3 regions of the Pedobacter sp. FW305-3-2-15-E-R2A2 genome follow, and region 3 is predicted to be linked to each of the others. Evidence: riboswitches for the same ligand, from Rfam matches in the RefSeq annotation. Region 3 holds a riboswitch; each other region holds the start of a gene.
The links. Region 3 has a riboswitch for cobalamin ahead of AAFF35_RS18180 (TonB-dependent receptor). Riboswitches for the same ligand answer to the same signal wherever they lie in the genome.
Positions count from the first base shown of each region.

Region 1: linked by a shared signal. The riboswitch ahead of metE (5-methyltetrahydropteroyltriglutamate--homocysteine S-methyltransferase) and the one ahead of AAFF35_RS18180 (TonB-dependent receptor) in region 3 are both predicted to bind cobalamin.
Region 2: linked by a shared signal. The riboswitch ahead of AAFF35_RS13865 (PKD-like domain-containing protein) and the one ahead of AAFF35_RS18180 (TonB-dependent receptor) in region 3 are both predicted to bind cobalamin.

Region 1 is NZ_CP151803.1:2,235,445-2,241,242, reverse strand. It holds gene AAFF35_RS09290 (beta-ketoacyl-ACP synthase III) at 1-914, opposite strand, end outside; gene metE (5-methyltetrahydropteroyltriglutamate--homocysteine S-methyltransferase) at 973-3,291, opposite strand; cobalamin riboswitch at 3,457-3,649, opposite strand; gene AAFF35_RS09280 (DMT family transporter) at 3,932-4,828, shown strand; gene AAFF35_RS09275 (ATP-binding protein) at 4,903-5,798, opposite strand, start outside.
Region 2 is NZ_CP151803.1:3,487,899-3,493,696, reverse strand. It holds gene AAFF35_RS13875 (hypothetical protein) at 1-516, opposite strand, end outside; gene AAFF35_RS13870 (DUF4465 domain-containing protein) at 594-1,520, opposite strand; gene AAFF35_RS13865 (PKD-like domain-containing protein) at 1,561-3,042, opposite strand; cobalamin riboswitch at 3,322-3,526, opposite strand; gene AAFF35_RS13860 (NAD(P)H-dependent oxidoreductase) at 3,648-4,232, opposite strand; gene AAFF35_RS13855 (alpha/beta hydrolase fold domain-containing protein) at 4,229-5,191, opposite strand; gene AAFF35_RS13850 (AraC family transcriptional regulator) at 5,335-5,798, shown strand, end outside.
Region 3 is NZ_CP151803.1:4,510,965-4,516,762, reverse strand. It holds gene AAFF35_RS18190 (polyphosphate kinase 2 family protein) at 1-591, shown strand, start outside; gene AAFF35_RS18185 (serine hydrolase) at 951-2,204, opposite strand; cobalamin riboswitch at 2,319-2,524, shown strand; gene AAFF35_RS18180 (TonB-dependent receptor) at 2,622-4,682, shown strand; gene AAFF35_RS18175 (DUF5074 domain-containing protein) at 4,684-5,798, shown strand, end outside.

The sequences.
Region 1 (5,798 bases), 2.3 Mb from region 3:
TTGAAGTCATCTTTAAAATCCCATAAGCACAATGGAATCGTTGCTGCGGTGGTATTTCCGTACCTGCCGATGTTCACTTTCACCTGTGATTCTGTAAGGTTCAATTGCTCCCCTACGGCCTGAATGATCCTTAAATTTGCCTGGTGAGGAATCAGATAGTTGATTTGTTTAATGTCAAGGTCATTTGCCCTCAGGATCTCTCTGCAAGTATCCGTCATGCCTTGAATCGCTGCTTTAAATACCACGCGGCCATCCTGACGAACATAATGCAAGTTCTGATCCAATGTATCCTGCGATGCAGGATATTTGGAACCTCCGGCAGTAACGATCAGGTTTTCCTTCCCGCTGCCATCTGTTCTGAAATAACTATCTATTAATCCTACTTCTTCTTCTGTTTGTTCCAATAAAACTGCTCCGGCACCATCTCCAAAAAGAATACAGGTATTGCGGTCTTTATAGTTGACGATCGAGCTGTTTTTATCAGCACCAATCACGACTACACGTTTGCAACGTCCGCTTTCGATCATGCTTGCCCCAAGAGTCAAAGCATAAAGGAAACCGCTGCAGGCAGCATTGGTATCTATTCCCCAGGCATTCTTTAATCCTGCTTTTTCACACACCATACTTCCGGTAGAGACCATTACATAGTCTGGCGTAGAAGTGGATACAATCACACAGTCAATTTCGTCAGGGTGTACATTTCCATCTTCAAGCAATCTTTTCAAGGCATTTGTTGCCAGGTCAGAAGTGGCCACATTGGCATCGTTCACGATTCTTCTCTCCCTGATCCCGGTTCTGGAAACGATCCATTCATCATTCGTTTCCACCATTTTTTCCAGGTCCTTGTTGCTCAAAACAGTTTCCGGAACATAACCACCAACTCCGGTTATCACCGCATTTTTACGTATTCTCATTCTGTGTGCTGTATCTATTAAAACAGGCAAGCGTACCACTTGCCTGTTTGATTTTTTTTTACAAAGTTACAGCTTCTTCAACATATTCCCGCAGTACTTTTGCAGCAGCGACCATTTCTGTCAATGCTTTTTTTGTTTCGTCCCAATGTCTGGTCTTCAAACCGCAATCCGGATTTACCCAAAGTTGTGCCGAAGGGATCACTGAGCGTGCCTTTTCCAACAGAAAAACCATCTCTTCTTTGGCTGGAACACGAGGCGAATGAATGTCGTAAACCCCTGGTCCTATTTCATTTGGATATTTGAAGTCCGCAAAAGCATCCAGCAATTCCATTTGTGAACGGGAACATTCAATCGTGATGACATCCGCATCCATGTCTGCGATATTTTGAATAATGTCATTAAATTCAGAATAGCACATATGGGTATGAATTTGTGTTTCATCCTGTACGCCACTGGCAGAAATGCGGAAAGCACGTACTGCCCAGCGCAAATAATTCTGCCAATCGGCCTTTCTCAAAGGCAAACCTTCGCGAATTGCAGGCTCATCAATCTGAATAATTTTTATTCCTGCGCTTTCCAGATCCAGCACCTCATCTCTGATGGCCAATGCAATCTGGGTACAGGTTTCGGAACGTGGCTGATCATTGCGCACAAAAGACCATTGCAAAATCGTAACCGGTCCGGTTAACATGCCTTTCACCCATTTCTCCGTCAGCGATTGCGCAAAAGACGACCACCTGATGGTCATTGGTGCAGGGCGATGAACGTCTCCATAAATGATAGGCGGTTTCACACACCTGCTTCCATAACTTTGGACCCATCCATTTTTAGTAAACGTAAATCCAGCCAGCTGCTCACCGAAGTATTCCACCATGTCATTGCGTTCAAATTCTCCATGAACAAGTACATCAATCCCTGTTTCTTCCTGGAAAAGGATTGTTTCTTTGGTTTCCTTTTCAATCAATGCATCATATTCTTCCTGGCTCAGTTCTCCTTTTTTGAACTTTGCCCTCCAGCTTCTTACTTCTGCAGTTTGCGGAAAGGAACCGATGGTAGTGGTTGGGAAGGAAGGTAATTTCAAGGCTTCTTTTTGAGCAACACTTCTTAGTGCATAGGGATTTAAGCGCTGCTCATCTTTTTCAGTAACCCCTGATACCCTTTGCTTTACGCCAGGGTTATGGATCAAAGTAGATGTTTTCCTGTTGCTATTGGCTTGTACATTACTTTCCAGCTGTGTCTGGGCCTGGGCATCGCCTTCTGCCAATTGCTTTAAAATCACCAGCTCTTCTACCTTCTGCTTCGCAAAAGATAGCCATTGTTTGATCTCCGGCGTTAGTGTAGCCTCATTCGTTTCCAGATCAAGGTCACATGGTGAATGGATCAGAGAACAAGAAGGACTAATGATCAGACGGTTTACACCAATCTTCTCTTTTGCGGTTTCAATCAATTGCAAGGATGCACGAAAATCATTTTTCCAGATGTTCCGGCCATCAACCACACCGATAGAAAGGACAAGCCTAGCAGGAATTACGGCTAAAACAGTCGACAATTGTTCCGGATTTCTCACAAGATCGATATGTAAAGCATGTACAGGAAGTCCAACCGCCAGTTCTGTATTGTCTTTTAAAGCTTCGAAATAAGTAGCCAGAAGCGTTTTAAGTCTGGGAAACTGTTTTTTGATTTCAGCATACACATATTTAAATGCCGCTTTATCTTTCTCTGTCAGGTCTAAAGAAAGAAAGGGCTCATCAAACTGTACCCATTCTACCTGTTGTTCTTCCAGTTTTTTAAGAATCTCTATGTAGACTGGCAACAGGTTTTTGATCAGGTCAATCCGATCAAACCCAGCTTCTTTCTCTTTACCTAACAATAAATAAGATACCGGGCCAATCAGCACTGGCTTGGTTTGAATGCCCAGTCTTTTGCTCTCCTGATATTCATCCAGTAATTTAGTGGAGAACAGTTTGAACTGTTGATCTTTGGTAAATTCCGGTACGATATAATGGTAATTGGTATCAAACCATTTGGTCATTTCCATGGCAGTGATGTCCAGTCCTTCTTTTTGATAACCTCTGGCCATCGCAAAGTAAAGGTCCAGCTCTGTATTTGACTTGTTGAGAATCACCTCATGGTAGCGCTTAGGAATGGCACCTACGGTAAGGGACAAATCCAATACCTGATCATAAAATGAGAAGTCGTTGGAAGGAATCAAGTCGATTCCTTTCTCTTTTTGCAGCTCCCAGTTCTGCTGGCGGATGTTTTTCCCTACCTGTACCAGATTTTGAATGGTACTTTTCCCTGCCCAAAATTGCTCACAGGCTTTTTTGAGTTCTCTGTTACTACCTATACGCGGGTAGCCTAGATTGTTTGTTAGCATTGTCTTGCTTTTTAATTGATGAAAAGATCAGTTAAAAGTTCTTTGCTGAAATCGCAATGCTGACGGAAAGAAGGAAAAGGAAAAATAAATGTACAGACACACGCCTTCCGAAGAAGGTATGTATTGGATATACACCTACCTGACCCATGCTTCAGATCGCGAAAGCAATGTCAATTCGGTAAAGGCAGGTCTCCTGACTTGTAACATTTTTACCATCCTTCCCATTCCTGGATTGGAACAGTGGATATTCTTGGGTAAAAACCTTTTTGTGTTACTTACAGTTGCGCGACAGCTCGTGATTTACACACGATTCCCTATTAATCTACAGCTAAGTAAAACCTCTTCCGGTTGATGATGAAATAAAGTAAAGAACTTATCAGAACAAAGGTAAGGAAAAATCCAGCTCCCCTGGTATACCTTAACGGGAGCATCGGATTTCCAGATATTTTATTTATTTTTATCAAAATCGATCATATGAATAGAAAGAGCTGTCTTCCTCCCCCTAGATATTAATATTTAACCTACAAGGTATCCTTTGATTTTGCCAATGAAATAACTGGCACTCTTCGGTATACCTACGTGTTTTCAGTTTATTTATTAATATTTATTTCCTGTGTTAGAACAGGAAGACAATTCTTTTATGAAAAAATCATATTTGTTATTACACTTTGCGGTAATACTTGCCGGCTTCACCGGTATATTCGGTAAACTCATTTCCCTGAACGAAGGGCTTCTGGTTTGGTACAGAGTATTTTTCTCTTCGATTATTCTGTTTTTGATCCTGAAACTTTTCAAAGTCCGGGACTGCAACACTTCAAAAGAAAAATTTGATATTGCTAAAATTGGGCTCTTTATAACCATTCATTGGGTATTCTTCTACGCCAGTATAAAATATTCGAATATTTCAATCGGTGTCGTATGTTATTGTTTAACCAGTTTTTTTACTGCAGTATTCAGTCCGCTGATTAACCGCCAGCGATTCAATATAAGCGAGCTGTTGTTAAGCTTGCTAACGCTTATCGGCATTGCATTAATCTTCCATTTCGACGCTTCCTATCAGCTGGGAATCATACTCGGTGTCATATCCTCGGCTTTCGCCGCCCTCTACACCATTTACAACGAGCGGATTGTAAGAAAATACGACAGCAGGATCATCAATTACTACCAGATGATTGGAGGTACAGTTGCTTTGGGTGTCTTTCTCCCGCTCTATCTCCATTATTTCCCTGCACCATCGCTTATTCCGGATTTGAAAGATACCGGATATCTGATCCTGCTGGCTTCGTTTTGCACCGTAGGACTTTATATTATTTTTGCGGAATCATTAAAGCGCATATCTGCATTTACTGTAAACTTAAGTTTTAATCTTGAACCAGTATATGCCATCATCATTGCCTTTCTTTTCTTCAACGAAAGTAAAGAGCTCAACTTTTCCTTTTATATAGGTCTGCTTTTTGTAATGTCGTCCGTAGTTTTACAGACCATATTTTCGTTGAAACCATCCAATAAGCAGACCGATGTTTTAGCGTCTGATTGAATCAGTTATAAGATTTAAAAGAGATGAAAAGGGTCGTAAGAAGTGATTACACTTCTGCGGCCCATTTCGAACAATTAACCATTGACATCAATAGGCAAGGAAAAACAGAATTTACTGCCTTCACCCAATGCGCTTTCTACCCAGATCTTTCCACTTTCTGCTTCAATAAAATCTTTAGAAATGGCCAGTCCCAATCCCGATCCGGACTTGTTATTGCCATCTGTAGGAACCTGAAAATACTTATCAAATAATCTCTTTTGATAAATCTCCTCGATTCCTTTTCCAAAATCGCGCACAGAAAACTCGATGTCTTCTGCATTTTCGATCACCTGAATCACGACTTTCGATTTCTCCGCACTGTAACGAAGTGCATTAGAGAGGAAATTTACCAGGACCCATGCTGTTTTTTCTACATCTACATTCACCTTAGGCAAATTATTCCTGCTGATCAGTTCCAATTCAATATTTTTCTGCTCTGCCTGAAAGCGGACAGAATCCATGGCATAGATCGCAATCTTTCGGGGGTCGGATTTCACGAAATTCAGCTGAAGGTTTCCCGTTTCTACCTGTGCAAGGTCCAGCAATTCACTCGTGATCTTTAGCAGGCGGCCACAATCTTCGCGGATGTGCTGCACCAGTTCTTTCTGTTCTACATTCATCATGCCTACCCGTTCATCGTCCATTAGCTTTAAACTCATTTTAATGGAAGAAATCGGGGTTTTCAATTCATGGGATACCGTAGCGATAAAATTGGTCTTCGCTTCATCCAGCTCTTTAAACTGCGTGATATTTTTTAAGATGTAGACCTCTCCTGCAGCTTTTGCCGTCTGGTTCATGGCCACATCTGTCTGTCCTTCGTAAACAGGAACCGTGATTTCCCGTTTTTCCAGCTGGAAATAAGATTCTTTATTGTCTGCATAGATCTTCATGGCTTTCTCCGTCTGTTTGCCCTGGAGAATGCGGTTCAGCA
Region 2 (5,798 bases), 1.0 Mb from region 3:
TAGTTTATAAGTCCCTCTATCCACGCTTGCAAACGTCGCCGAGGTAGTATTTGTAGCAGCCAGTCGGTAGCGCTCAGAGGGAGGCGACAATACTTCCCATTTCAGATCATTCTTACCTTCAAATTTCTTTGATGCTTCCAGCTCCAGAATCGCATTGGTTGTGGTCTTGAAGTTTAGGTACCTGCCAGTAGTAATCGTTACTGCTTTTTGGAAAATGTTGCCGGAATTGTATGCCATAACGACCAGGCTATAAGTGCCGGGTTCTGCAGGCGCCATGAAATTGTACTCCATTGCATTGGCGACCCTTTTACCGTTAATATACCATACCAAAGAATCTGCCCTGTTTTCAATTGCAGGCTTAAGCAGTAAGGCCTCTTTTACCACGACATAATATTCCGCATCAAGTCCGGAGATGCCGGGTGCAGGCGCTACTGTTTCCCTTTCTTTTTTGCAACCAGCGATTAGCAACACGGTAATTGCGGTCAGATAGATTAGAAATTTGTAAGATTTATTCATTTTGTCAATTTATGATTTGCGCTATCTTTAGCTGATAACTGTACGATTAAAAAGCCGGGCGTTGTTTATTTATAGGATTATAAGGTCACTTTTACATTGTCGATACACACATAGGCTGGTGAATTCAAGCCGTAACTGCCTGAATCGTTACCTTCAATATTGAACTCAACACGGGTAACATTACCCAGGTCTGACAAGTCAAAATAAGTCCAGGAAGTTAAAGGGCCTGCAACAGGCAGGTGATTATTGTATCTTGCCAGGTCAATTTCAACCGGATCGCCGTTATTTGTGGCTACGCTGCCATTAAAGCCATAAGCCAGTAATTTCAAATATCCCGTTCCTCCGGCGACATCTTTAAGTGGTGTTGCTGCTCCGGAGCCGAATGCATTGCCATTCTGGATTACCCCATAGGTATAGGAAGAAAGAGTTACGTACATGCCCTCTACCACTCCGCTACCTGAAGTAAAATCAAGCTTAGGACGTGTAGCATAGGATGAGTTATAGGAATCTACATAACCAAACATAACAGCGAAATTACTACTGCCAGCATAGCCACCATTTTTAGCGCCATGCGTGCCTGAGTAAACACTGCACTGATTGAGGTAAGAGTACCACCAATCACCTGTTTTTCCTGGAATATTTGATTTGTAGTTCCAATTGGAAACCACAAAACCACCGTTCCAGTAGTCAACCGGGGTTCCGCTACCAGCACCTTTGATCGCAAACTTCAAATTGCTTGGCGAATGTACATAGGGTGCGATTTGAGTACCAGTCCAGGAAGAGTAGGCATTATCTCCGTAAGAAGTATTGTTAGCCATATAGCTGCTCCCGATACCTTCGAAAGTGATGGTATAGCTTGTGGCAAGGCTGTTTTGTTGTGCGCTCGCGCTTTTTGCCTTTGGAGTTGTTTCTGGTGATAAATCATTCTGCTTGGTACAGGAAGCCAATACACCAAGAGAAATGGTTGCTACTAATAATGTTTTAGTAAATAGGGATTTTTTCATGAGTTTTAATTTGGAGTATATATTTGGTTGCCCGGCTTTTTTAATTTTTGAGGTGTTTGTCCAATATAGAACCCACCTGTAACATGCGTCCTTCTTCCATATTGTAATCTGCAATCGCATTAGCGGTATTCAGATCCTGTTGAAAAGGATAGATCACCTTCTGCACTTTTACAAAATCGATCCCAGGCAACTGAATGGCCTCTCCTTTTTTGTTTACAGCCAGATCGATATCTAGATTTAAACTCTGAAAAAACGGAGCAGCACCGGTAAGGTTTCTGCTGACGCGTTTTCCTTTGCGGGAGAAAGAGGTTTTCCATCCATCCAGTATAACCGCTTGTTTTGTAGCGTTGTCGGCTACGTTTAGTCCCGGAAAGAACCCCCTGTTGGAGAATGCTCCTGCTGTGGTCATGGAACTGGTGAAAGTTTTATTGGTGATCACCTCTCCGTTGGCAAGGTTGGGTTGGTTATCTTTCCAGTTGAAATAGCTATATATCCTTCTGGCATCCGTTTCCGTTTTATTGTACGTAAAGATCATTTCATATTCCGGGATATCTTCCTGCCCATAATCATCGTTTTTCAGCTCATACCATTCGTTTTCGTCTGGCATTCCGTTTTTGTTATAGTCATACGCTACGTAAACAGCTGGTTGGTCACGGAGGGAGCAAAAAGCGGTCAGCTCCAAGTCGGTTTTACCGGAAACATTGGCCACCGTATGGTCAAATTTAAAAGTGGCAGATCCACCCCAACTACCCAGAAAAAGTGCGGCGTTAGCATTAACTTTTCTGATTCCGGTTGCTTTCGTCAGAAAGTCATTGTAAGCAAGTGGATATTCGTCTCCGTACTTCCAATTAGCCGCAGATCCTATAATTGACCAATTGTGGTTTTTACCTGGTGAAGGCGCATATTCGAGTACAGTGTAAGCGTTTTTCAGATACTGTTCGGCCTTTACTGCGATCTTGCGCTTATAAGTTACACTTTGTTTCCCTGCGGTTGCACGAAGGGTAAGCTCGAACGTGCCTGCCTCAGGGGAAATAAAGCTCAGGTTTAGTTTCTTACCAATAATTGAATCTCCGATAGACCATTCATATTCGTAATCCTTACGGTCTGGTCCGGTAACCGCAGGTGTAATCTCCAATACGTTGCACATGGAGACATTCAGCTGATCTGCCAGTGTTATCACAATTGGCTTTTCCACAATTAATTTGAAAGATTGCTGGTCGGTACCGCCTTTATTGGTTACTTTAAATGTTACGTCAAAAGTTCCCGCCTCAGTGGCCTGAAAAGTATAATTTAGCTGACCCGAGGCAGTTTCCTTGCCATTCACCAACCAGATATAGTTGTTGCCTTTGGTGTTGGTGATATTGGGTGCCAAGGTTAATTTATCGCCGATGTTTAGAATGGTCGTCTCTTCGCTGACCCCGGTAATGCTTGGTTTAACCTGTACGTCCTTTTTGCAGGAGGACGCAAAGAGTATAACGACGAACAGCAGCTTTAGAAAAATGATCGCTTTCAAGTTTTTCATGTTTGGGTTTTGGGTTGTCTGAATTTTAATCTTTATGTTATTTGGGTAAATGGGTTGTATCGATAGAACAGAGCCTGGGTGCTCCTGCTGCCCATAGAGATTTTGCCAATAAATGCTAAAAACGTGATCGTTTTTTAATGCGTTTGAGATATACATCAATGTTTAATTCAAATAGCTTGGCGGATGATATCAGAAAACAAAAAGGATAGGTCCACGAGGGGCCCGCGAAGCAAAAGAGCTTCGGTCCGAATTGTATTCAAAACCTCATCCTCGAAGGCTTTAAAAAATATATGTATTGGCAGGTATCCTGACTTGTTCCCAATTTGACGGCCTTCCCATTTTTATTCAAAAAACAGTGGCAACGAGATGTCAATTGTTGTGATAGAACTTACAGTAGCGGGTCTGTTCAGGATTTACACCTGATTCCCTATTAATCCTAACCTAGTGAAATTTTATGTTAAGAACCAATTACGGCGCAATAGTACAAAAAGTTATTCATATGAAGGGAAAATTATAATAATAAGGACAGTTATTATCAAAGAAACTAATGACTTTTTAAGCATAATGCAATCCGGCCCGGGTGGTATCAGAAAAAGTCTCCTATTTTATCGTATACTATCATTCTTTGCACTGGTCTCTATAGTTTGCAGCCATTCTTTTATCTCCTCTTCAGAAAGTTCATAAAGCGGTCCTATAAAATCGCTTTTTATGGAAGAAACTCCACAGTATTCCAGAATACCTTTTTTTAATTGAACGAGTCCGCTTGACCGGTACACTTCTTCATAAACATCGATAGATAAATCCCCGGCAGTGGTGATAATTCTTCCGGTTTTTCCGGTCAATAAGCCTTCGCTTGTCCCGTTATTGTTGCTCTTGAAAGTAAGCCCCGGAAGAAAAAGCCGGTCTAAAAATCCTTTCATAATTGCAGGCATCCCCAGCCACCAAAGCGGGTGAATCCAGACCTGATGCTCACTCCACCGGATGTCATCCAGTGCTTTTAATAAATCGGGCTCCAGTTCCATTCGCTGCCGATAACCGAATTGTAAGTTAGGATTGAAATCGAGTGCTCCAATGGCAATATATCGTACTTCAGCGCCGGCATCCATCGCAGACCTGATATAGGACTGCGCAATCGTATGGTTTAGGCTTTCTTTGTCTGGATGTCCGTTGATGACTAATATTTTCTTCATTTTTTCTGATTTAAAATTTGTTTGAACAATTCAACCTGGTATTTGTAAAAGTGATCCGATAATGGGCATGGAAAAAAGTCAAAGGCATGGACAGCTCCCGGCATCTCCATCAGATTAACCCTAACCCCTGCCTTCTCTAATTTTGCAGCGTAGGCTTTCCCTTCGTCTTTCAGGGGATCCAATTCGCATACAATGACCGTTGCATCGGGCAGATATTTGAAATTCTGCTCCAACAACGGGACCGCATATTTTGGCAATGGATCGGTTTTATCGTTGAGATAGTATTTCCACATCCATTCCGCCGCCTTTCTGGATTGCATCGGAGCATTTGCGAGTTCTTTCATGGATCGTGTTTCCAAAAGATGGCTCGTTGGCGGATACAGCAGGTACTGGTGTCGGATTTCTACTTCCCTCCTGTCTCTTGCCATATGTGTAATAGCAGCAGCTATTGTTGCTCCCGCACTGCTGCCTCCGATGAGGATATTATCTTTATCTCCACCGAGGTCGCTGGCATGTTCAGATAACCACAATAACGTGTCATATCCATCTTCCATACCTGCCGGAAATGGATGTTCGGGAGCTAAGCGGTAATCTACAGAAACGACCAATGCCCCTATATCTAAGGCCAGCGGAAAAAAAAGGGAATCATATTGTTCCGGAGTTCCATATATAAATGCACCTCCATGAAAATACAGAAGTATTGGTAAATTCTCTTTTCCCTTTGGTCTATATAACCTTAACCTAATTGTTCCCGATTGATCCGCAGATGGAATCCAGATGTTTTCCACCTTCAGCTGTTGTGGTACTTCAGGAAGCGCTTTCAATGATAATTTTAGTTCTTCATCCCTGATTTTCGCTGGATCATTAGCCAGCAGATTTTCATAATCGATCTGGCTAAACTCACTGTTTGTAATTGCCGCCAGGAGCGCTACATCTATCTTTTTTAACCTATTACCCATCTTCATTTGTTTTTATAATCTTAACAGAAACACATTACCAGTGGTAACCTGCTGTATGTTTCCTTGATTGAACTGTGCAAAAATAGACTGGCAAAACGACCATATACAGGTACATTTCGGCCCTACTTCGGTATCTTTGCAGTATGGCGAGAGAAAACATCTACCAATCACTGGAAGTATATTATGAAAACCTGGAAGAATGTCCTTTACGTGACAGACAGTTCAATTTTTTTGAGCTGGTTTACGTTATTTCCGGTTCTGGAAAGCACACTGTTAACGAAAACAAGATTGCTTATGCTGCCGGAGATCTGTTTTTGATCAGCCCCAATGATTGTCATGGTTTTGATTTAGAAGGCCGTTGTGAATTTATGGTTGTCCGTTTCGGGGAAAGTTACATCAGGGAATACCAATGGAAAAGTATAGACCATATCGAATGTCTCTTATATTATGCCTCTCATTTATCAGGTTCTGTCTTAACGAACCGGGATGATCAGCAATCTGTAGCGTCGCTGATGAAGCACCTGCAGCAGACTTTAGTGGCCGATAACCTTTATAATGAAGATCTGAAACGACATTTGGTAAATGCCATCATCGTCATAGCCGCAAG
Region 3 (5,798 bases):
ACGTCAGAAGAATATGAGCATAATTTTTTATGGCGCCACTATAAAGCGTTACCCGAAAGAGGCCGGATCGGTATTCATAACAGGTCACACTATGAAAATGTACTCGTTTGTAAAGTCCATCCTGAATATGTCCTGAGTGAAAATATTCCCGGTTATCAGGACGTCAAAGATATAGATGATAAGTTCTGGAAAAATAGGTATGAAAGTATCCGCAACTTTGAAAAGCACATCTCCGATAACGGAACCGCCATCATCAAAATCTTTCTTAACGTTTCGAAAGATGAGCAAAAGGCCCGTTTCCTTGATCGGATCAATGATCCCGCGAAAAACTGGAAGTTCTCTTCCGCAGATATTACAGAGCGTGGCAGATGGGAGGATTATATGGAAGCTTATGAAATGGCTATAGCAGAAACTTCGACTGAACAAGCACCATGGTACATTGTTCCTGCTGATAAAAAATGGCACGCAAGGTTAGCGATTAGCCAGATTCTTGAAGAACACTTTAACAGATTGGATCTCAAGTTTCCGGTTCTTGAGGAAGCAGAGATGAAAAAACTGGCTGAAATCAAGGAAGAACTTTTAAAAACGTAAAAAGAAGCAATCTATTGGATGGCTGAAATCTTTGCCCTGAAGGGGGCAAATTTTTCTATGCCCTCTCACAGACCGCATCTTTTTCCTGAATAGCATGATGCTTAACTGTCAATTGGAAATGCAACAAGCCATTGGCATTTAGTTCAAAGATTCAAAGTGTTTTATAATATACTTTCGTCGTAATATCTAATAATCCCAGTTCAGGTAACTACTGTGTTTTTTTTAATCGTTTGGTGGGTAGCTTGTGGGTTTTCAGGAAAAAGATGCGTATTATGAGAAGGCATAGAAAGATTTGCCCCCTTCAGGGCAAAGATTTCAGCCATCGAATAAAATGCTTCTTTTTAGGTTAAATAGACGACTTAATAGGCTAGTTTGAATTTGCTCAAGTCCGGAGTTCGCTCACGTTTCCTTTCCAGTTCATATTGATAGATGATGCGTCCTATGTTTCCCATGAAAGGATAGCAAACCGTCTCATATTCGTATTTATTGTCATTATAGATACCATCATCATTAGATTGAACCACGGCAGTCAGGAAGAATTCAATTTTGTTTTTTAAATCTACGATGTAGGCGTTATCGATGATGAAACCATAGGAATCTCCATATTTGTTGAATATTCGGATATTAGGTTCAATGACTGCATCTTTCTCCCTGCCATAATACAGCATTTTTGCGTAGGCGGGCCAGAATTCTGTGACATTATAAGATGGATAAATGCTTTCTGCGGGTAATTTACTCATTTGGGTGTAGATGAGCTTATAATCTTCTGCGGTCAGGTTAAATCTTTCGTTTTCAGGAAATGCTTCGGGGCTGATCAGCTTCCTCATCATGGCCTGCTGATCGGAGATGCTGAAGGCATTTTTATTTTCCAGATTAAAGGGCTTGTTGACCAGCTGTTCGGTACTGTCCATATAACCTTTCCCCATTGTGGTATTGCTGAGCTGAAGGGGGTATTCTTTGGGATCGTATTGTTCCTCCTGGGTGTAAATCAGTTTGTTTTTATAGTAGAATTTGATGGGATTGGTATGTTTTGCCGATTCTCCCGTATCGCCTATGGCCAGTCTGTTTAGTATTCGACTGTCATTGAAACCGTACTTTTTGAGTTTTGCATTGATTTCTGCACGTCCAATGAATTCAAAAAGACGGTTAAATGCGTCATTATCGCTGGTCAGCAGGATCTTTTTGATATAATGTTCTACGGAAGGAAGGCCATCTGCGGAGCTGCTGTCTTTGGATACTTTTGTTTGTCCGGCATAGGCCGAATCTGTGATCATGGTACTTTTGGCATTCAGGTCTTTTACTTTTAGCTTCAGGTCATTGATTTTCTCCAGGGCAAAGATAACTGCGGCAAGTTTTACGGTGCTGGCAGGGTAGAAGTAGCGGTGGTTATCCAGATTGTAGCTATAACTTTTAAAGCTGGGAATGTTTTTATTGTTTCTGTTGACCTGTGTATATAGGAGTTGGACCTGATTCTTTTGCGGGTGATTCAGTATATTGGAAAAGAGCTCCGGATTGTTGCGCATCAATTGTTCAATGAGGACAGTGTCAGGTTGTTGTGCCATGGTATTCAGGCTAAACATCAGGATGAGTAGGGTAGGGATTTTCGTCTTCATCGTTGTGGTATTGTTAATTGTCTTATTGTTAAAAGAATGCTAGTCCTAAGATAGCAAGGAAATGCTAAATAGTATATCAATTGTAAAAGTTTGTTGTTAGCTGGATATTTGAGTACCTTTGCCTCGCTTTTTGGTTCCTGGTGCCAGCACTGGGATTAAAAGGGAATACGGTGTGATTCCGTAACTGTCCCGCAGCTGTAAGCTCCATAACGGTATTCAAATCGAAGCCACTTGTCTGAACTGGAATTTCCGGTGTTGGATTGGGAAGGCAGAATGTCCGGGAGTAAGTCAGAAGACCTGCCAATAGGTGTAATATTTCATAGCTTTCGGGGATTGAAGCTTGGAGTGAGTGCTTGTTTTTTGTATTTCATTTCCTTGATCTAACTGTTTGCTGTGGGTAAATAACTCACAACAAAAATGAGAAGAAACAATTTTACCATTAAAGGTATAAACCCTTGTTTTTTTACTTTTCTGGCCATTAGCTGGCTTGGGGGAATTATGCCTTTAAATTTGCTGGCACAGCGGGATTCGGTAAAATTATCCAGGAAAGACTCCCTGGAGAAAGTCAATCAGTTGAAAGAAGTACAGATCAGGACCGTAAAAATCACCAGACGTCAAACCTCTTCTACTCCCTTACAAATTCTTTCCGGTGCAGACCTGGAAAAGCTGAACAGTCTTTCCGTTGCAGATGCGGTGCGTTTCTTTTCCGGCGTACAGCTTAAAGATTACGGAGGTATTGGTGGATTAAAGACCATCAATGTCCGCAGTATAGGGACCAATCATACCGCGGTATTTTACGATGGGGTCCAGCTTGGAAATGCGCAAAACGGACAGGTAGACCTTGGCAAGTTTTCTTTGGATAATATTGAAGAGATTGAATTGTATAACGGGCAGAAGAGCAATATTTTTCAATCTGCGAAAAGCTTCGCTTCAGCAAGCTCGTTATATCTGAAAGCCAGAACCCCCAGTTTTGAAGATGGCAGGAATAACCGGATTAAAGGGGTTTTCAGAACAGGCTCTTTTGGACTGGTCAACCCATCACTATTGTGGCAGACAAAAATAACCGATCATACTTACAGTACCGTTAGTGCTGAATTTAAGAAAGCCCATGGACGTTATAAGTTCCGTTCTACCAATGGTGCCTGGGACACTACCGGAGTGAGAACCGATGGTGATGTAGAGTCAATGAGATTGGAATTGGGGCTGAATGGAGTTCTTCGGGATAGTAGTAAATGGAGTGTTAAATTTTACGGCTATAAAGACAATCAAGGTTTACCTGGCGCTATTGTAGCTAACGTATGGCATTTTTCTCAGCGTCAATGGGATCGGAATTTCTTTGTACAGTCAGCTTACGAAAAGAACATCGGAAAGTATAGCCTGATGGCTACGGTGAAATATTCAAACGATTATCTACGTTACCTGGATCCGAACATTGTAACAACAGACGGACTTTTGAACAATAAGTACCATCAACAGGAATTTTACCTATCATTGGCAAATAAATTGAAGATTAACAAATTTTGGGACCTGGTTTGGTCAACAGATTATGTTCTCAATGATATGAATGCCAATCTTTACCGCTTTGCCTATCCGACCAGAAACACATTTCTAAATGCACTTGCGACCCAGCTTCATTTTGACAGACTGGACATCCAGGCAAATCTGTTGAGTACTTTAACCTATGATAAGGTGAAAAGCGGGCCCGCATCGGGGAACAGGAATGAGCTTACACCAACTGTAATGGTATCCTGGCAGCCATTTGACCAAAAGGAATTTAGAATCCGTTCTTTTTACAAGAGCATATTCCGGATGCCAACATTTAATGACCTGTACTATACCTTTTATCAGTTTAGGGTCCTTAAGCCGGAGTATACCAAACAATATGATCTCGGTTTTACTTATATAAAAGGATACGAACATCAGGCATTAACCCAGTTTTCTATACAGGCGGATGCTTATTTTAATAAAGTGAAAGATAAAATCGTTGCTGTTCCGGGAACCTCACAGGCCATGTGGAGCATGAGAAACCTTGGAAAGGTAGAAGTGAAAGGTCTGGATGTAAATATGCAGTCTTCCTGGCAGCTCAACAAAGACCTGAGCCTGAATGCCGGCCTCAGCTATACCTACCAGCAGGCGCGGGATTCAGACCCTGCTTCAACGACTTATAAAGAACAGATCCCTTACGTACCTTTACACAACATTACTTTTCTGGCCAGTGCAGCTTATAAAAATTTCGCCTTGAATTACAGTTATCTGTATACCGGCGAGCGTTATGACCAGTCTGCGAATATTGCGGTCAATTATGTACAGCCTTTTTATACACATGATCTCGCCATACATTATAATGCCATGATCCAGAAAAGAAAAATTAAGGTTAGCGCAGAATTGAACAACCTTTTAAACCAACCATATGAGGTAATTACGAATTATCCAATGCCTGGTCGGTCGTATCGTTTTAGCTTGACTTACGATTATTAACATGAAAAAAATCAGATATAAATCTCAAAATGTATTCACGGTCTTACTGTTGGCGGTAATGCTGATGAGTGCTTGCCGTAAAGATCTGCAGGTGCCGAAGGAAGAAAAGGAATATTTATTTTCACCAAGACCTAATGACCCTATTAAAGGGATCTATTTAGTCAACGAGGGGAATATGGGAATGAACAAAGCCTCTCTTGATTTTGTAGACTTTGAAGCCGGACAATATAGAAGGAATATTTATAGCGAAGCCAATCCCTTGCAGGTTAAAGGCCTTGGAGATGTGGGGAATGATGCAGGCGTATATGGTTCCAAACTATACATCGTCGTTAATATTTCTAATAAGGTGGAAGTATTAGATGTAAAAACGGGCAAGCGCATCCAGCAAATTAACATTACCAATTGCCGATACATCACCTTTAATAAAGGTAAAGCCTATGTGAGTGCTTACTTAGGACAGGTAGGTAATCCTGCAGAGCCAAACGGAATTGTCGCAGAAATTGATACGACCACATTGTCGGAAGTCAGAAGGGTGAAAGTGGGACGGCAGCCGGAAGAAATGGCGATTGTTAAAGATAAATTATATATAGCCAACTCTGGAGGGTACAGTCCTGGTAATTATGAACGTACCGTTTCTGTGGTGGATTTAAACTCCTTTACGGAAACAAAACGAATCGATGTCGCCATCAACCTTCACCGCTTAAAAGCAGATAGATTTGGCGACCTGTACGTAACCTCAAGAGGGGATTATCTGGACACTCATTCCAAGTTATTTGTGATCGATACCCAGACAGATCAGGTAAAATTACAATATGATATTGCAGTGAGTAATTTAACGATCAGTAATGACGTTGTCTATTTCTATGGTTCTGAATGGAGTCATAATACCGGAAAGATGACCGTTTCTTATGGGATGTTGGATGTGCTCAGTAAGAAAGTGCTGGATACAAAATTTATTACCGATGGAACGGATAAAAATATTGTAATCCCGTATGGAATTGCTGTTAATCCTTTTACGAAAGAAGTATTTGTAACCGATGCAGGGAATTATGTTTCACCGGGAGTACTGTATTGCTTTAGTCCGGCTGGAGTGAAACAATGGAAGGTGACCACAGG